Regions from separate parts of the Glutamicibacter sp. NPDC088483 genome, predicted to be linked through region 1. Evidence: riboswitches for the same ligand, from Rfam matches in the RefSeq annotation. Region 1 holds a riboswitch; each other region holds the start of a gene.
The links. Region 1 has a riboswitch for S-adenosylmethionine ahead of ACIP6G_RS10645 (acyl-CoA dehydrogenase family protein). Riboswitches for the same ligand answer to the same signal wherever they lie in the genome.

Region 1 (4,853 bases):
ACCACCGCAGAAGACGCAGGTCGAATCGCCCAGCGGGCTGGAGCACGGAACTTGGCGCTGCATCATTTGGTTCCCGCTGGATCTGGAATGGAAGTTTGGCAGCGGGCTTTGAAACAGTTCTCTGGCGGCCTCCTCGTGCCCCGCGACTTGGATATCTTCCATATCGCAAGTGGCACGGTTACCCAGGTGCGCTAGGGCCAAGGCCGGCAGCTATCCGTCAGGCGACTGGAACGATGGTCGATCAATTGCCCCGGGCCGACGACCACGAGCCCAGCACCGGCAAAGGATGCTGGGCTCGCAAGACCATGGAATCTACTTTGATGCACCAATCGCCCACACGCGCGGAAGCTCGGTGCCATTGACCGCCAGGTCGCCAATCAACCGCGCCTTGAACACCCAGGGGTTGTGGTTGCCGGCGGTACGGGCATTGCGCCAGTGCCGGTCCAGGTTCTTGGTAACGCTCGTGGCGCTGGCGGCCAGCGCATCAAAAGCGTGGGTGATCGCGTTGAGGACCAATGGCGTGAGCACCACCTGCGCCTGGGCGCTGGCCAGCTCTGCCGCATCGTTGGCTGCTTCGTCCTCTTCCCCGGTCACCTCGCCGGTGTGCAGCGCCTGCGCAGTTTCATAGGCTCCCTGCAATGCCGTCGACACTCGTTCCACCGTTGCCGCGGCAGCGAAGGCCGCCGCGGAGACCTCGCCGATCACCTGCAGCAGCTGCGGGTCTTCGGCCGCCAGATTGGCCGCGGCATGGCTGAAGGTCCGCTTGCGCGCCTTCAGCTCGGCGGCGAAGTCGCGCTCGGCTGCTTTGGCGGAGCCGGCCAGAACAGCGAGCAGCACCTGCTGGTAGAAAGCTGTCTGGTACTTGAAACGCGTATCGAAGTCGATGAGGTCTTCTTCGGCGACAATCGCATCGGTGAAGGTGGAGGTGCCGGTACCCGTGGTGCGCTGGCCGAAGCCATCCCAGTCATCGGCCAGCTCGACGCCGGGCTGGTGGCGGTTGACTGCGGCGATCACGCGCTTTCCGGTGTCGGTGCGCTCTGCGTAGGTATCGAGCCAGTCGGCGAAGATCGAGCCGGTGGAGTAGTACTTGGTGCCGTTGATCTTGAATCCGCCCTCGCCGTCCGGGGTGACCTTGGTGATCACGTCCCCGACCTTGACGGTGCCGACCTCGGTCCAGGAGTTGCCCACCAGTTCTCCCGCCACGAAGCGGGCCAGCCACTTGTCGCGCCCCGGGCCGGGGGCCGCAACCAGACGGTCCTCGACGAAGGCGAAGTGCGCGCGCAGCGCTTGGGCAATATTGGAATCCGCGGCCGCGAGATCCACGAAGAGCTCGAAGAGTTCGGGCAGCGTAGCACCGGCACCTCCGTGCGATTCCGGGATCCGAACCGCACCAAAGCCGGCAGCAGCCAGGTCCGCGACCTGCTGGTAGGGCAATTCGCCGGTGCGGTCGCGTTCGGCTGCGCCCTGCGCAATGCGCGCGAAGAGCGGTGCGAAGCGGTTTTTGAGTCCTGCGAGTCGATTGCCAGTTGCCAGTACAGTCATCGTTCAGTCCAATCCGGGAGAAGTTTTCTTAGGTGTACAGCGAGAGCGGCTGGGACTCTCCGCGCAGGAAGTAGGCGCCGACCTCGATCTTCTTGTAGTCCACTGGGTCGTGCAGCGAATGGGTGCGCACATTGCGCCAGTACAGGTCCAGACCCACCGAGTTCGCAGTCGAAGATGAACCGGTCACCTCGAAGATCCGGTTCGCCACATCCACTCCCACCTCAGTGGAGACCACCTTGGCTTCAGCAATTTCCACGGCCAACGCCGCTCGTTCGGGCTGGGTGACTTCCCCGGCCTTCGAGAGCAGGGCATCGAATTTCCGGCCCAGCTTCTCGGTCAGCGCCGCCACTGCTGCAGTGCGGGCTTTGAGCTCTCCGACGGTGCGCTGGAAGATCGGGTCCTGCGAGTAGGTCTCTGCCTGCGAGAACAGCCAGGCGTTCTTGCGGCCCAGCAAGATCTGCTTGCCGCGCTCCAGTGCTCCCTGGGCGATGCCCAGGTAGAAGTTGGCGAAGGCCAACTGGATACCGGGGGTAAGCAGGGTGGAGACCGGTTCATCGGTGACGAATCCCAGCAAGTCCCCTGCTTCGAGCCGCACGTTGTGGAACTTCAAGGAATTCGACGCGCTCAGCCGCTGTCCCAGGTAGTCCCAGTCGTCAACGATTTCCAAGCCATCGATATCGCGTGGCAGAACCAACGCGAGAATCTGCCCGTCGTATTCTCCGCCCTGGACCAGCGCGTTGATGACGATGACCTCGCCAACACCGGAACCCGTGGAGAATCGCTTGGCTCCATTCAGTCGGTAGCCGTCCCCTTCGGCGCTCAGCGTCAAATCCGGATCAACTGGATTCACCGAATCGCCCCAGAGCCAGCCACCTTCCACGGTGCGCTGCCACCATGCCCCTTGGGCTTCTGCCGGGGCATAGAACGCAATGCCGGACTGGTTGATGTAGTGGTAAGCCAGCAACTGCGAGATGGATCCATCAGCTGCGGCCAGTATGCGGACCGCTTCGAAGGCCGTTTCCCAATGGGCTCCGGCTCCGCCGAATTCTGCAGGCACCAAGAGATTGAGCAACCCGGCTTCGCGCAGCAGCTGCACTTCGGCGAAAGGCTGGGCGTTCTTTCGGTCGCGTTCGAGCGCGTCAGCCGCCAGCTTGTCAGCTACTTGCTGGGCGACGTCGCGCCAATGAGCCAGTTCAGCTTCATCAGCAGTGCCGGTGTAGGGCACGCGCGGCAATTGGGTATCCAGTACAGTCATCTTCGTTCTCCTCTTGGGCTATGGATTCCGAAGGATGCAGAAAATCTGCGGATCCATCGAACCTGGCGTTAGCACTACCTGCGGAGTGCAGGCTTGCTGCGGCGTCTCGGAGCCAGGCCTCTCAGCCGCTCTGGATGGGTTGTGCTCCGAGTCAAGCATTACTGGCAGGTCCTCGGGAAGGGCGCTGTCATGCGGAGGAACAGCAGGACAAAATACGTCATCTTCGCGCCTTCGCCCTGCCGGAAAACGGGCAGATAAGACGTCATATGACCTTCGCATGACGCACTTGGCATGCCGGAACTGGATCTCAAGAGCGTTCCCGCAGGCATCGATTGGGAACACAGCGTGGATCAGGGCACTTCCATGCGACCGCATAGAATGGCCATTCAAGATCAATCGGCAGAAGAGGCGGCAAGTGGATCCAGCAGGCGTGATTGCCTTCATGTTCGGGTTGCTGAGCATAACGCTGGTCGCAGCGTTCCTCGCCCCGATGGCACGGGACCGGAAGCTCGCTCGCAATGCGGCGATCGGCATCAAGACGCGCCACACCTTGGCCAGCGATGACGCCTGGTTCGCCGAGCATCAGCAGGCTGCGCCCCTGCTTGCCGCGGCTTCCTGGGCCGGTTGGGCGGCATTGGCCAGCGCAGCAGTTCTCTGCCTGCTGGGCCAATTCGGTTTCGCCTTCGCCGCGATCGGAACCGGCTACCTGGCCGCCATCGCGTTGCTGGTGATCTCGACTGCCACAGCGAATAAGGCCGCGCGGAGCTTCCCGGCGGCAGGCCTGGGCTAATCCAGCACTGCTTAAAGCAACGGATCGCGCCATCTGCCGATGGAGCGATCCGTTGCTTTCTTGGAAGGCGTGCTGCTAAAGCAGTACGGCTCCCAGGACCAGTACAGTCAGGAACCCCGCGGTGCCCTGGATGGCGGTAGCCACGCTCAGGGTCTTGTAGGCGGTGATCACCGGAATGCGGCTGAGCTGCGAGACGACCCAGAAGTAGGAGTCGTTGGCGTGCGAGACAACCATCGCACCGGCACCTACGGCCAATACGGACAGCACCATGCCCAGCTCCGAACCCAATCCCAGGGAGCCGAGCATCGGAGCGACCAGCGCGGAAGTGGTCACCATTGAGACGGTGGACGAGCCCTGGGCGGACTTCAGTGCAGCGGCGATCAGGAATGGCACAGCCAGGCCCAAGCCCAGTCCGCTGAGTGAATCCGAAAGAATCGTGGTCAGATCCGACGCGGCCAGGACCGCGCCGAAGCCGGCGCCGGCACCGGTGATCAGCAAGATCGGAGCAGCGGTGCGTACAGCTTCGTTCATCTGCTCATTGAAAACCGCCAGCTTGCTGCCACCGCTCAAAAGGAAAGTCGAGGAGATCAAGCCGAAGATCAGTGCAATAACCGGCGTCCCCAGGAAGGAAAGGATTTCCAGGGCAGCGCCTTCGCCCATCGGGTGCGAGGGCAGCTTCGCAATGGATGCGGCACAGATCAGCACCAGCGGAATCAGGATCGGCATGAAGGCCAGCGCCGGGCTGGGCAATTTTCCGAAGCTTGCACGCAGCTGCTCATAGTCGAGTTCGGAGATGTCATTGTGGTCGTCGCTTGGCAACGGGGTCCATTGGGATTTGTTGAAGCGGCTGGCGTAGGCCAAGCCAGCAAGTGCCGAGATGGCCGCAACGGGCAATCCGACTGCGATGATCAAGCCCAGGTTATCGGCAATGCCGATGCTTTCGGCCGCGGCCAGCGGGCCCGGAGTTGGAGGCACCATGGTGTGGGTCGCGTACAGGCCGGTCATCAGGGCGATGGAAGTTGCCAGCCCGGAGACCCCGGTACGCAGGGTGATGGCTTTGCGCAGCGAGTTGAGCACCACGTATCCCGAGTCGCAGAAGACCGGAATGGAAACGATGTAGCCGATAATCGATAGCGTCAGGTTGGGGAACCGGGTACCCAGGACCTTGATCAGCGCATCTGCCATGGAGATCGCGGCGCCGGATTTCTCCAGGATGACACCGATCATTGTTCCGAACAGGATCACCAGTCCGATATTTCCCATGGT
Region 2 (4,853 bases), on a different contig from region 1:
CCTTGTCCTGCGGATGGCGCCACAGGCCCGGCGACTGGTGCACCACGCAGTTCATGTCGAATGCGTTGAATAAGATCTCGCGCTTGTTCTCGCTCATGGCTTTGCCCCCATAGGTCGGTAATCGTGGAAAGTTGCTGGTTTGCGTCGCAGGCCCTCAAGCCCGCTGGGTTGAATCTTCGCCGGTGACGGACAGCCGCTGCGGCTGGACACCGTTGATCTCGTAGTCCCCGACGATGCGCGCCTTGTAGATCGCCGGGTTATGCGTGGCGATGGTGCGCGCATTGCGCCAGTGCCGGTCCAGGTTGCAGCCGCTTCTGGTGGACGAGGCTCCCAGTCCGTCGAAGAGCTTGCTGGTCACGCCGATGGCCAGTGGCTGCACCACGGTTTGCGCGCGGTTGGCGGCCAGCTCGCATACTGCGTAGCGTTCTTCGTCGTTCAGTCCCGGGTCGCCCAAGGCGGCTTCAACTTCGAGTACCGCGCCGATCACCACGGAGTCGGCAGCGAAGGACTCCGCGGAAACTTCGCCCACCAGCTGGAGGACCTGGGGTTCCTGGTATACCGGCACCCCGGTTCCGGTGGTGAAGATGCGGGTGCGCGCCTGCACCGCGCTACGCAGGTCGTTCAGCGCGGCGCGGGCGATGCCGGCCTGCACGGCCATGAGCACCAGCTGGAAGATCGCCGCTTCGGAGTCATTGGTCTGCTGCGGCATGAAGCAATCCACCGGGACCTGGTGGAATTCGGTGGTGCCGGTTCCGGTGAGCCCCTGGCCGAATCCATCCCAGTCGTCGAGGATCTTGACGCCGCTGCGCTGGGTGGAGACCACGGCGATCTGGCGGCCGGCGAGCTCCGGGTGGGCCACGGCAACGGTGGTCCAGTCGGCAAAAATGGTGCCGGTGCAGTAGTACTTTTCACCGTCGATCACCCAGCGCCCGTCCACGGTGCTGGCCTTGGTGTTCAAGGTGCCCAGGGCGTTGCCACCGCGTTCGGTGTAGGCGTTGCCGATAATCTGCCCGGCAGCGATGCGAGCGACCCACTTCTTGCGCAGCTCTTCGTCCTCCAGCGCCAAGACGTTCTCGACGAATGCGACATGTGCACGCCACAGCTGGCCTACGTGGGAGTCCGCCTCGGACAGCTCGATGAGCAAGCGGAAGACATCCACCAGCCGTGCGCCGTAGCCCCCATCGGCAACGGAAAGGCGCAACGCACCGAACCGCTCGCGATTCAGCAGGCCTACCTGCTCGAAAGGAAGCACGCGGTTCAAGTCGCGGTCCTTGGCGGTTGCGGCGATCTGCGCAAAAACGGGACGGAAGATTTCGGCCAGCCGGTCGTATTGCTCATCCGCACTTGGTCCGGGGGTGATTTTCAGCAATTGCCTAGTCGGCAACTGTTCTTCAAACTTGTCCAGGCCCATTGCGGTGGCCTGCGAAGGGTCACTGAGCTGGTTGAAGTCCAGTCCGAGGGCATTGTGCGATTCACCAATAGGCATCAGGGTTCTCAATTCTTTCCATCGGTCCTGGCGGTAGCACCGTCCCGCTATTGGGGTGGTTGCTGCGGCGTCGTGGAGCCAGATCTCTCAGCCGCTCTGGATGGGTCGTAATTCATTTGTAACGGTAATAAACCGGTGATTCCAACCCGCGAAGTCACATTTCGTCCCAGTGCCGGCAGTGCCCATCTTCAAATTTCACAGCCTAATCCGTGTCCTGCCGAAGATGAGTTGCAAAGTTTTGCTTAATGTCAAGCAAACCGGCCTGCAATAAAATAAATAACGAAATTTCTGGGCAATGTGACGTAGTTGTCGAAGATTTTTTCATATTACGCGAGATTTGCGTTCAAATCGTTCGACTCGTTGTAATGGACACGTAACCATCCCGAGCGGCCGAGAGATCTGGCTCGTTGACGCCGCAGCAACCACCTTTGGAGTTTTGCTCTGCAGGCCGGTGCTACCGCCAGGACCGATGGAGATGAACATGACTCTTTCCTTTGCAGCGCCCGAGGCAGCTCCCGTTGTCTCAGCTTCAAGCGCCCTGGACGTGCAGTTCAGCAACGTGTCGCGGACCTTCACCACCAAAATGGAAAGCCGCACCGTCCTGGCCGATATCAACCTGCAAATTCCAGCAGGTCAAGTCCTGGCCATTCTTGGAGCCAGCGGTTGCGGAAAATCCACGCTGCTGCGTTCAGTATCGGGCTTGGACCACCCCACCACCGGCACCATTCGCACCGGCACCCGCGAGGTCACCGGCATCAACGAGTTATGCGCCGTTGCCTTCCAGGAGCCCCGGCTGCTGCCATGGCGCTCGGTTCGCCAGAACATTGCACTAGGCCTGGCACCGGAAACCGATAAGCGCGCCGGCAACTCGCTGATCGATGAGTTGATCGAGCTGACCGGTCTGAGCCATGCAGCCAGCTTGCGCCCACGAGAGATCTCCGGAGGCATGGCGCAGCGGGTTTCGCTGGCTCGCGCGCTGGCTCGGCGCCCGGGTGTATTGCTTCTTGATGAACCCTTCGGAGCCCTCGATGCGCTGACACGCTTGAAGATGCAGGATCTGCTGCTCTCGATTCACGCATCGTTCCCCACCACCGTTCTCATGGTGACCCATGATGTGGACGAGGCGTTGACTTTGGCTGACCGCGTGATTGTTCTGGGGCGAGGCGCTGGGCATAGTGCAGCGGGCGTCATCGAAGATCTGTCCATCTCAGCTGGGCATCCACGCCGGCATACCGATGAAAAGTTCGTTGCAGATCGTCTGCACCTATTGCGCCTGCTCGGCGTCGACCCAACCAACCATTAGTCCCGGGCACGCCGTGGGGCCCGAACCATTCGGCGGCCTCTCTGCCTTTCACCTACACCGCTTGCACGCACAATTCTAGGATTCTCCATGCTTTTGAACCGTCTCACCCGCCGCACGGCATTGTCCGCCGCCGCCTTGCTCGTTGGCGCAATTGCCCTGACCGGCTGTGCTGGCGAAAACGCTACAGCCTCCTCGGATGGTCAGACCCTGTCCATCGACTTTGCCACATACAACCCGCTGAGCCTGGTGCTCAAGGAAAAGGGATGGTTGGAAGCAGCCGCCAAGGAGCAGGGCGTAAATGTCGAATGGATCCAGTCCGCTGGTTCCAACAAGGCCAATGAAGCTCTTCGCGCCGACGCAATCGATGTTGGTTCCACAGCCGGTTCCGCTGCGCTCCTGAACCGTTCGAACGGTGCACCCATCAAGACCATCGCACTGTATTCGCAGCCGGAATGGGCAGCCCTGGTAGTGGATAGGGACTCAAAAATCGAGTCCGTTGAAGATCTCGCTGGCAAGACCGTGGCCGCTACAAAGGGCACCGACCCATACTTCTTCCTGCTGCAGGCGCTGGAATCCGCGGGCTTGAGTGAAGCTGACATCAAGCTGCAGAACCTCCAGCATGCCGATGGACGTACCGCCCTGGCCAACGGCTCGGTTGATGCCTGGAGCGGTTTGGATCCGATCATGGCCGCTGCCGAAAAAGACGGCGCGCAACTGGTTTACCGGAACTTGGATTTCAACACCTACGGTGCGCTGAACGCTCGCGAAGACTTCATTGAGCGGAGCCCCGAACTCGCCCAGCTCGTTGTCGATGCCTACGAAAAGGCTCGTGGCTGGGCAGCTGACAATCCCGAGGAAACCGCAGAAATCCTGGCCGACGTAGCAGGGCTCGAACCAGGAGTTGCTGCCACCGTCATTGAGGAACGCTCCAATCTGGACGTTCCGGCAGTTCCCGACGCCAAATTCACTGGAGTCCTGAGCAAGATTGCTCCCACGCTGGTCGCTAGCGGCGATGTCTCGGAGCAGGAATCCGTTGATGAAGCTCTGGAAACCCTCATCGATGACCAGTTTGCCGTCAAGGCAGACGCAACAAAGATCTCCGGAGAGTAACCAGCCATGAGTCCCACTAACGTGGCTGGAACCCGCGGAAGCCAAACACCTGCCAAGCAGAAGGCCAGCATGGCCGCAACGATCCTGCGTGCCCCGAAATGGCTGCTTGCGCTGGTCTTGCCGCTGACCACCCTGGCTGTGTGGCAATTTGTCACCGTTACCGGAATCGTTGCTCCGTGGACACTGCCAACTCCGGGTTCAGTGGTTTCTGCTGCCATTGAGCTCTTCCAGGATGGCGAACTCGGAAAGCACATCGGCATCTCCACTCAGCGTGTTCTTCTCGGTTTCGCCTTCGGATCATTGCTGGGCTTGGCGCTGGGTGCGCTTGTCGGGCTGTCCAAATTGGCAGATGCATTTCTGGGACTGAGCATCAGCGCCCTGCGTGCAGTCCCTTCCTTGGCTTGGGTTCCGCTGCTGGTGCTCTGGATGAAAATGGGTGAAGATTCCAAGGTCACACTCGTGATCATTGGTGCCTTCTTCCCGGTCTTTACCACCGTCGCCTTGGCGTTGCGCCATGTCGATGCCCACCTGGTCGAAGCAGCCCGCGCCTTCGGGTTGAAGGGATTGAAGCTGCTGCGCACGGTCCAGCTGCCCGCAGTGGTCCCTTCGATCTTCTCCGGACTGCGTTTGGCACTAGCCCAAGCTTGGCTCTTCCTGGTCGCAGCCGAACTCCTCGGCGCGTCAATGGGCCTTGGCTTCTTGCTCACCGACTCGCAGAACAACGGCCGATTGGACCGCCTAATCATGACCATCGTGCTGCTGGCCGTCTTTGGAAAGATCACCGATGCCCTGCTGTCGATAGCAGAACGCTGGGCTATCAAGCGCTGGACCTGAAACCGGACCAGCTAGTACCCGCTGACAAAACTACCCCTCACCAAAGAAAGTTTGCGATGACCACCGAATTGGCAACAACCTCAACTCAAGTTTCAGAGGCAGCACGCCAGGAATTCTGGG
Region 3 (4,853 bases), on a different contig from region 1:
TTGGCGGTATCCACAGGCAGTGCGATGGTCGCACCGTTGGGCAGGTCCTTGATGTCGTCGTATTTCTTCGAGTACACGCCGGCAGGCGAGCTGTACATGTAGAAGGCCGGCTCCACGTCGACGTTCTGATCCTTCTTGAACTGTTCCAGGTAAGCGCCGTGCTGGAAGAAGTTGGCATCGTATTCGCCATTGGACACCACGTGGTTCGGCTGCACGATGTCGGTGACGTAGGTAGCCTCCAGAGTCCAGCCCTTTTCGGCCAGCAGCTTCTGTGCGATTTTGGTTGGTTCCTGCGATGGGGCCGATTCGGTGACAATAACCTTGATGGTCTTGTCACCGGTGCCGGCGGCCTGTCCACCTGCCAGGCCGCAAGAAGCCAGCGCGAGGAGTGCGGCGGAGCCGGCGGTGAAAGTTAGGAAGGTGCGGCGAGAGAATGCCATGGTGTTGTCCTTTACTGAAATGCGAGTTGAGCGGGTTTTGTGTTTAGCGCTTGTCAGCGGCGCGCGATAGCCGAGTTCCGACGAACTGAACTGCATGCACCAGCAGGATCATCAACACGATGGCTAGCAGCATGACTCCGGTTTCATAGCGGTAGTAGCCGTAGCGGATTGCGAAGTCGCCGATACCGCCTCCGCCGACCAGTCCGGCCATGGCCGAATACGAGATGAAGCTGACGGTCATGATGGTGATGGAAGACAGCAGTGCAGGCTTGGCTTCAATCAGCAGCACTTCACGGATGATCTGTCCCCGGGTGGCGCCCATGGCCTGCGCTGCTTCGACAACGCCATTGCCAAGCTGGCTGATGTTCTGCTCCACGAACCGGGCGAAATAGGGGATCGCGTTGATGGTCAGCGGAACGATAACCGCCGCGGTGCCAATGGTAGTTCCCACAACGAATCGGGTGAACGGGATGATGGCGATCAGCAGGATGAGGAATGGGAAGGAACGGATTGTATTGACCAGCCCGTCAACGATTCGGTGCAGTCGCGGACGTGGGCGCAAACCGTTGGGAGACATCGAGTAAAGCCAAATGCCCAGCGGGGTTCCCAGGAGAATCGCGATCGGGATGGAAACCAGCAGCATCGCAAAGGTCTGCGCCATGGCGACCCAGATTTCCGGGGCAAGTTCGATGATGCGGTCAAAACTGAAAGCTGCTGCGTTGCCGTTGCTCGTGGCTAGCACTACTGACGTGAAATTCATTGGTAATCCAGGTTCTCTATACGCGGGCTACGGTGGCAGCGACGGCTTGGTCCTGCTTTGGCTGGCGGTTAAGCGTGAGTTCGTCACTGATCAGGTAGCGGCCGATTGGCGTCACTGGTTCAAAGCCTGGTTCTCGCAACGAACTCAGGGCGAACTCTTCAACTACCGCTCCGTCTTCCATGACCGAAACCTTGTCGGCAATGGCCTTAATAACGTTCATCTCGTGGGTGACGATGACTGTGGTGATGCCAAGGCTGGCGTTGATGTCACTGAGGTATTGCAGCACCGACGTTGTCGTTCTAGGATCCACGGCACTGGTTGGCTCATCGCACAGCAGGACCTTGGGCTCGGTGACCAGCGCGCGGGCAATGGCGATGCGCTGTTTCTGGCCGCCCGAAAGCTGTCCTGGATAGGCGGCAGCCTTGTCAGCGAGGTCCACTATGGACAGGGCTTCCAGCGCACGTTCACGGCGTTGCTTTTTCGGAACACCAGCGAACTTCAGATTCAGCTCGACGTTCTGTTGCGCGGTGCGATTGTTCAGCAGGTTGAAGTGTTGGAAGATCATCCCGATCTCATGACGCTGCTTTCGCAGGTCTCCTTCACTGAGCCCGGTCAGTTCGACGCCATCCACGATGACCTGGCCCGACGTGGGACGCTGCAGCAAATTGATATTGCGCAATAGCGTTGACTTTCCCGCACCGGAAAATCCGATAATTCCATGGATGGTTCCGGCCTGGATTTCCAGCGAGACATCCTTGACGGCCGTGAATTGATCTTGGCCCTTGCCGAAGGCGGTCGTTACGTTTTCAAGACGAATCATCATCGCTCCCTTGGTGCTTGGTTATGCGGAGCGCACTTCGCGAAAATCATCTGCGTTCCACAGATTTTCCGTCGCGAAGTGAAAGTACTCCATCGGTTCTGGCTGTAGCACCGCTCCCTCTCGGGTGGTTGCTGCGACGTCGTTGAGCCAGATCTCTCAGTCGCTCTGGATGGTGTGCGTTCGGTTGTACGAGCCGAACAATTCAAGTCTGGAGTCCACGCCCGCAGGCCGGCAAACGTTACTTCAATCGGCGTCATCAAGTCATAGTCCGGACGGATCCACGCTGAAATCACGCAATAATCCACGTAGCAATCTGACACATTTCGCTACTTCCCCTCTTTGTGACGAAAGCCTTGCAGTTTCTGCCCATCTCTCGCTGGCTTGTGCCAGCAATCTTGGGTGGGGAATTCAGCGATGCCTACGGTGGTTGTAGCAGATGCAGACCAACGAGAGGACCCCATGAAGATCGCAATTACCGGTGCCACCGGACAGCTTGGAAATCTAGTCATCGACGCGCTGCTGGCGCGCGGGGCGAATGCCGCTGATCTGGTCGCCATTGGCCGCTCCGAGCAGAAGCTGGAACCGCTGGCAGGCAAAGGCCTGGAAACCCGTGTTGCCGATTACAACGCCCAGCCAACTCTCGTGTCCGCACTCGAAGGCATAGACAAGCTGCTGCTGATTTCGGCCAGCGAGGTGGGCCAGCGCGTTGCCCAGCATGAGAACGTCATCAATGCCGCCAAGCACGTGGATGTCTCGCTGATCGCCTACACCTCCATTGCCAACGCCCTGTCCGGCGGCATGAAGCTCGCCGAGGAGCACATCGCCACCGAACGGCTGCTGGCCGGATCCGGCATCGACTACGTGCTGTTGCGCAATGGATGGTACATCGAGAACTACACCGACCAGTTGATGGGCTACCTCAACAGCGGCACGGTGCTCGGTGCCGCCGGCGACGGCAAGATCAGCGCTGCCGCCCGTGCAGACTATGCGGATGCCGCTGCGGCCGTGCTGCTTTCCGAGGAAGACCAGAACGGCAGGATCTACGAGCTGGGCAGCGACAAGCCATTCACCCTCGCCCAGCTTGCTGGCGCGGTTGGCGCTGCCGCCGGCCAGGACATCGCCTACCAGGAAATGGATCCCGGGCAACTGGAAAAGATCTACGCTGATGCCGGCGTCCCCGGACCGTTCGCGCACATCCTCGTCGATACCGACATGCGCATTCGAGAAGGAGCGCTGGAGGTGGACTCCGGGGAGCTGGCTCAGCTGATCGGCCGCGCCCCGGCTTCCTTGGGCAAAGTCATCAAGGACAACCTGGACAAGTAGCCCAGGTGTACTAGGGTTCCAGCGGGCAGGCACTGGCGGCGATCGAGGCCGCGGTGCCTGCCCGCCGCTTTAACGCGTCACAACCCGGAATATTCGCGCGGCAATGCCGAAATTGCCGCGCAAACCCATGGTGCTGCGTGTCACAACCGCGTGGCGAGTTCCCGCTCCCGTAAATTTGCGCATACTTCATCCCCACCTGCAGAGGAGATCAAAGCATGCCACGAGTACGTTTAAGATCAGTTGCCTGCGCGGCAGCCATCGCCTTGGGCCTGGGAGCTTTCTCAGCGCTTCCGGCGAGCGCCGAACCACGGCACACCCAGAAGGACCCGACCGCCATCGGCACTGGAGGCGCAGTCTCGTCGGTTGATCCGGAAGCCACGGCTGCCGGCATCGAAATCCTGCGCAAGGGAGGCAACGCCGTCGATGCGGCTGTGGCAACCGCGGCGGCACTGGGCGTCACCGAACCCTATAGCGCAGGCATTGGCGGCGGCGGATACTTCATGCACTACGATGCGAAGTCGGGCAAGGTCAGCACCATCGACGGCCGCGAAACCGCCCCGGCAGGCATTGGGCATGATGCCTTCATCGATCCTGGAACCGGCGAGCCGTATAACTTCACCCCGGACCTGGTCACCAGTGGTGTGGCCGTAGGCGTGCCCGGGACAGTGGCCACCTGGCAGCGCGCACTGGATAATTGGGGTTCGCAGAACCTGAAACAGGTTCTGCGGCCGGCGACCCAGATCGCTTCACGCGGCTTTGTCATCGACGAGACGTTCCGCGAGCAGACCCTGGACAACAAGGAACGGTTCGCCGCGTTCACCTCCACGAGCGAATTGTTCCTGCCCGGCGGAGATGCTCCGGAAGTCGGGAGCATTTTCAAGAATCCGGATCTCGCACACACCTACCGGATGCTGGCCAAGCAAGGCATTGATGGATTCTATGAGGGCGAACTGGCTGCCGACATCGCCCAAACGGTACAGGCGCCGCCAAAGAGCAAAGACACCACCCTCCCGGTTCCCGCAGGGCAGCTGGGCACCGCCGACCTGGCCGGCTACGAAGTGGTGGAGCAGGCACCGACAAAGGTGAACTACCGGGGCTACGACGTCTTCGGCATGGCTCCTTCTTCCAGTGGCGGAACGACCATCGGCGAATCGCTGAACATTCTGGGCGAATTCGATTTGCCAGCCATGGAAGAACCCGATGCCTAGCATCATTATTTCGAGGCAACTGCGCTCGCCTACGCTGATCGCGGCAAGTACGTCGGCGACCCCGCGTTCACCAGCGTCCCGACCCGGACCTTGACGGACAAGTTATTCGGCGCGGATCGTGCCTGCGCCATTGATCCGGATCAGGCCGCAACGAAGCCGGTCGCTCCGGGCGACCTTGAAAACTATGATGGCCAATGCCCTGCGGCTACCAGCGAACCGGTAGTGGAGCAGGATACGGAGAACATCTCCACCACCCATCTGTCGGTCGTGGACCGTTGGGGCAATGCCGTTTCCTACACGTT
Region 4 (4,853 bases), on a different contig from region 1:
CCGTGGTGGGCCGAGGGGAAGTCGATGCGTCAATCATGCAGGGTGATTCTTGATATCGGGTAACTCGATATAACTATGGATTCATATAGACTCTGGCTATGGTTCAGGGAACAAATGGTTTGACGCTGCAGCAACTTCGCTATTTCGTGGCGGTGGCCTCCGAGGGGTCGATTTCGGCTGCCGCCGACCTGATTTACGTCGCACAGCCCAGCATGTCCTCAGCGATGAAGGAGCTTGAATCACGGGTGGGGCGCACCTTGCTGATGCGTTCGGCCAGGGGAGTAACGCTCACCGCCGAAGGCGCCGAATTCCTCGGCTACGCCCGGCAGGTCCTCGAGCAGGTGGAGCTTCTTGAACATCGCTATCTCGGCCGCCCCTCCGCCCGGCGGCTGCTGGGCGTCTCCACCCAGCACTACTCGTTTTCGGTGGATGCTTTTGTTCGGATGGTGCAGGCCAGCGGGGCCGAGGAATACCAGTTTTCGCTGCGCGAGACCCGCACCGAGCAGATCATCGAGGACGTGCGCACGCTGCGCAGCGACATCGGGATCCTGTACCGCAACGACTTCAACCGAAAGGTCATCGACAAGCTGCTGCGCGAATCCCGGCTGGTCTTCCACCCGCTGTTCCTGGCTGATCCGCACATCTTCATCTCGCGCAGCAACCCGCTGGCCACCCGAACCCAGGTCACGCTCGAAGACCTCGAAGACCTGCCCCGGCTGACCTTCGACCAGGGCGCGAATAATTCCTTCTACTTCGCCGAGGAGGTGCTCTCCACGCGCTCCAGCCAACGCGAAATCCAGGTCTCGGACCGCGCCACCATCTTCAACCTCATGATCGGCTTGGGCGGGTACACGATCTCCACCGGCATCATCAGCGACGAGCTGGATCCCTCCATCGTGGCCATCCCGCTGGCCATCGAGGAGCGCATCGAAATCGGCTGGATCGACCACGCCGCTATCCCGCTCACCGACCAGGCCCAGCGCTACCTGCAAGAAGTGCGAACGGTGGTCGCCAGCTTCGGGGTAGAAGTGCTCGGCTGAGCCGCCAGCAGCGTAACCCCCGGTCATCGAGCACCGGCACATCGTCACAAACTTCCAGCAAAACCCCTGCATCACGCCGATTCATCTCAAAAGGTCGCGTCATAAAGTGCTGCCGGCCACCGCGTCATCATGACAACGAGAAGTCATATGAAGCCTGGCGGCCTTGTATGAAGCCGGGCGCCGGATACCGCTTGCACCGTTTGCGGCGGATAGCCAACCATGGAAGAACAACCCATCAAGAGCGGCTGAGAGATCTGGCTCGGAGACGCCGCAGCAACCATCGGGAAACCGAAAGGTGCTACCGCCAGGAACGATGGAGCAGTTCCGAACGCGTTTTTGCGTAGCTTCGTGCCGCCGCACGATGCCAATCGGTGCACTCCCTCGCAGAGAATCGAGGAGGAGCCATGAGCCAGGAAACCGACGCGGTGCACGCAGGGTACCGCCCGAGCGGAGACTTCCGCCCGATGCTGCCGCCACTGCACAATTCCGCGGCCTACCAATTCGCATCGCACGCCGAAGCGGTGGAGAAGTTCGCCCTGCGCCAGGCCGGCTTCACCTACTCGCGCACCGGCAACCCCACCGTTGCGATTCTCGAACAGCGCGTGGCCGCCCTGGAAGGCGGGGCCCACGCGGTGGCCACCGCCACCGGGCAGGCTGCCGTGGCCCTGTCCCTGCTGGCCCTGACCCAGGGACCCAAGCACATTGTGGCTTCCTCCTCGCTCTACGGCGGCACCGTGGATTTGTTCACCGACACCTTCGCCGACTTCGGGATCCGCGTCAGCTTTGTCGACCAAGCCGATCCGGCCGCCTGGGCCGCTGCCATTGAGGAGGACACCCGGGCGTTCTTCTTAGAATCGGTCTCCAACCCGCTGTGCACCGTGGCCGACATCCCGGCCATTGCGGCCATCGCGCACGAGCGCAACATCCCGGTGGTGGTGGACAACACCCTGGCCACCCCGCTGAACGTGCGCCCGCTGGAACTCGGAGCGGACATCGTGGTGCACTCGGCCACCAAGGCTCTGGCCGGGCACGGCTCGGTGCTCGGCGGGATAGTGGTGGATTCGGGAACCTTCGATTTCTCCGATTCCTCCCGCTGGCCGCAGATCGCCGCGCCGCGGGTGCGGCTGAATGGCGCTTCGCTGCTTGAACGCCACGGGCCGGCGGCCTACGCGATGCTGGTTCGTTCCAAGTTCCTGCACGATCTGGGCCCGACCCTCGCACCGGCCAGCGCCCAGGGCATCCTTGCAGGCATCGAGACCCTGCCGGTGCGCGCGGCCCACGTGCAGCGCAGCGTCGCCCGGCTGATCGACGCGCTTGCCGAGTATCCGGGCATTGCCGCCATCCACCACCCCGCGCTGCCCGAGCACCCCAGCCACGAGCTGGCCCGGGCGCTGGCGCCGAAGGGCACCGGCTGCGTGCTGGCCATCGAGCTGGCCCACCCATCCCTGGTTTCCCCGGTCATTGACGGGCTCAAGCTGATCAGCCTGGCCGCGAATGTGGGCGATACCCGCACCATGGTCGCCCACCCGGCCACCATGACGCACTGCCGGCTCTCCGAGGCGCAGCTGGCAGCCGCCGGGCTGAACACCTCGACCCTGCGCCTGTCGGTGGGACTGGAAGACCCAGCCGACCTGCTGGCAGACATCACCCAATCGCTGGATCTCGCGCTGGCCGCAACCACCGCCGACACCAAGGAAGTGAGCTTCGCATGAGCGGCTTCAACACCCTGGCCGTGCACGCCGGCCAGCACAAGGACCCGCACACCGGTGCGGTGATCCCGCCGATCTACCAGACCAGCACCTTCATCCAGGACGGCATCAACGTGCTGCGCGCCGGGCACGAGTATTCGCGCGGCTCCAACCCGACCCGCAACGGCTTCGAATCCCAGCTCGCCGCGCTGGAAGGCGGCGCCGCCGGGTTCTCCTTCGCCTCGGGCATCGCGGCCGAAGATGCGCTGCTGCGTGCAGTGCTTGAGCCGGGCGACCACATCGTGCTGGGCGCCGACGGCTACGGCGGCACCAACCGGCTGATCTCGAAGCTGCACGGCAAATGGGGGATCAGCTCCTCGGCGGTGGACATCACCAACCTGGATGCGGTGCGCGCCGCGCTGCGCCCGAACACCGCGCTGCTCTGGGTGGAGACCCCGTCCAACCCGCTGCTGGGCATCGCCGACCTGGCCGGCTGGGCCGCCATCGCCGCCGAGCACGGCGCCCTGCTGGTCGTGGACAACACCTTCGCCACCCCGTACCTGCAGCGGCCGCTTGACTTCGGAGCGCACGCGGTGGTGCACTCGACCACCAAGTACATTGGGGGGCACTCCGACGTTCTCGGCGGGGCGGTCATCGTGGCAGACTACCTGCACCGCGGCCAATCGTTGGCCGAAGCCGTCGGCTACCAGCAGTTCGCCGGGGGAGCGGTCTCCGGTCCGCAGGATTCCTACCTGGCCGCCCGGGGGCTGAAGACCCTGGGCCTGCGCATGGAACGCCACTGCGCCACCGCAACCACTCTGGCCCGCTGGCTCGATGACCGTCCCGAGGTCGCCCGCGTCTACTATCCCGGGCTGGAAAGCCATCCGGGCCACGAGCTCGCCAAGCGCCAGCAGCGCGGTTTCGGCGGGATCCTCTCACTGCAGCTCTCCGATGAAGCGGCAGCCCGCGCCTTCGCCGAGTCCATGGAATACTTCCAGCTCTCGGTGTCCCTGGGTGGGGTTGAATCCCTGGTCTGCTATCCGCGCGAAATGACCCACGCTTCGCTGATCGGCACACCGCTGGAGATTCCAGCGAACTTGGTCCGCCTCTCGGTGGGCATCGAGGAGCCCGAGGACCTGATTGCCGATCTGGAACGCGGGCTGGCCGCAGCCGCGAAGGCTTCCGAGGCCGACAGCATCCAGCACCGCAGCCTGGCTACCGCCTGACCTGCCGTCGCAGCACGCGGGCCGTCCGCACAGGAAGGCCCGCGTGCAAGACGTCGGCACCGCTTAGCGATTCGCGCCTCCGGGGCACTCCAAGCTTGCAAATCTGGGTTCCAACCTAATGATCTCCGGCATCGCGATCTGCGCCCCTCACGACGATTGCTTTCGAGGAGCCGCCTATGCCGCGAAATCCATTAGTTGGCGATGGCAAGGACGGGGCCGTGGTGCAGTGGGCTCCTCCGAGGAGGTTCAGGCCTTGGAACCCGACTTGCCCAATGCGAAGGTCGGTGCCGTCGGCGCGCACGCCGGGGGATCGCCGCATGCGTTCGAGCTGCACACTTTCTCCCCTGAAGCCAACGTGTTCGAGGATCAGGTATGCGGATCGATGAACGCCTCGGGCGTCCAATGGCTCACCAATACTGCGAAGACACCTGCGAACTATCGAGCCTCCCGGAGAACGCTGATGGGCAGGTCCGGCGAGCACGCAGTCAGATTCCAGGGCAGGATGGTGTGGGCCGGAGGAACGGCCAGTATCCTATACTGAGGCACAACGGCAGTCTGACGACAGTGCGACGTCCATCTGCTCTGAGCAGGCACATCCACGTCAGGAGTTCGCCAGCCGAGACGGCGGAAGATCCTTCGCCCTGGCGCCATGGCTGAAGAGGAAATTCATGCCAAGAACCTCTGTCTGGTACTGGTCTTAGCCGCCGGTCGCAACTAACATTTACCGGCTCCGGCGATAAGCAGGGTCTTTGCATGTCAGAAACGCCGTTTAAAACCAAAATAGGTCGAAGGGCTCAAGGTCCTGTTGTTGCTATGGCAATTATCGGATACGCGCGAGTAAGCCGGCACCAGGGGACCCCAACGCCGCAGGAAGCCAAGATGCGTGCCGCTGGCGCGGA

Region 2: another riboswitch for S-adenosylmethionine. It lies ahead of ACIP6G_RS15215 (ABC transporter ATP-binding protein); the one in region 1 lies ahead of ACIP6G_RS10645 (acyl-CoA dehydrogenase family protein).
Region 3: another riboswitch for S-adenosylmethionine. It lies ahead of ACIP6G_RS15240 (methionine ABC transporter ATP-binding protein); the one in region 1 lies ahead of ACIP6G_RS10645 (acyl-CoA dehydrogenase family protein).
Region 4: another riboswitch for S-adenosylmethionine. It lies ahead of ACIP6G_RS16550 (O-acetylhomoserine aminocarboxypropyltransferase/cysteine synthase family protein); the one in region 1 lies ahead of ACIP6G_RS10645 (acyl-CoA dehydrogenase family protein).

Annotation. Positions count from the first base shown of each region.
Region 1 is NZ_JBIVMP010000004.1:338,371-343,223, reverse strand. It holds gene ACIP6G_RS10655 (MBL fold metallo-hydrolase) at 1-195, shown strand, start outside; gene ACIP6G_RS10650 (acyl-CoA dehydrogenase family protein) at 313-1,542, opposite strand; gene ACIP6G_RS10645 (acyl-CoA dehydrogenase family protein) at 1,571-2,797, opposite strand; SAM riboswitch class I at 2,848-2,938, opposite strand; gene ACIP6G_RS10640 (SdpI family protein) at 3,213-3,587, shown strand; gene ACIP6G_RS10635 (GntP family permease) at 3,663-4,853, opposite strand, start outside.
Region 2 is NZ_JBIVMP010000007.1:95,696-100,548, reverse strand. It holds gene ACIP6G_RS15225 (LLM class flavin-dependent oxidoreductase) at 1-97, opposite strand, end outside; gene ACIP6G_RS15220 (acyl-CoA dehydrogenase) at 155-1,486, opposite strand; SAM riboswitch class I at 1,502-1,593, opposite strand; SAM riboswitch class I at 1,861-1,962, shown strand; gene ACIP6G_RS15215 (ABC transporter ATP-binding protein) at 1,968-2,789, shown strand; gene ACIP6G_RS15210 (aliphatic sulfonate ABC transporter substrate-binding protein) at 2,877-3,899, shown strand; gene ACIP6G_RS15205 (ABC transporter permease) at 3,969-4,733, shown strand; gene acs (acetate--CoA ligase) at 4,790-4,853, shown strand, end outside.
Region 3 is NZ_JBIVMP010000007.1:102,467-107,319, reverse strand. It holds gene ACIP6G_RS15250 (MetQ/NlpA family ABC transporter substrate-binding protein) at 1-440, opposite strand, end outside; gene ACIP6G_RS15245 (methionine ABC transporter permease) at 484-1,200, opposite strand; gene ACIP6G_RS15240 (methionine ABC transporter ATP-binding protein) at 1,217-2,023, opposite strand; SAM riboswitch class I at 2,107-2,196, opposite strand; gene ACIP6G_RS15235 (NAD(P)H-binding protein) at 2,480-3,343, shown strand; partial or broken gene ggt (gamma-glutamyltransferase) at 3,559-4,853, shown strand, end outside.
Region 4 is NZ_JBIVMP010000008.1:41,213-46,065, reverse strand. It holds gene ACIP6G_RS16555 (LysR family transcriptional regulator) at 99-1,040, shown strand; SAM riboswitch class I at 1,270-1,360, shown strand; gene ACIP6G_RS16550 (O-acetylhomoserine aminocarboxypropyltransferase/cysteine synthase family protein) at 1,445-2,752, shown strand; gene ACIP6G_RS16545 (cystathionine gamma-synthase) at 2,749-3,954, shown strand; gene ACIP6G_RS16540 (PhzF family phenazine biosynthesis protein) at 4,181-4,495, shown strand.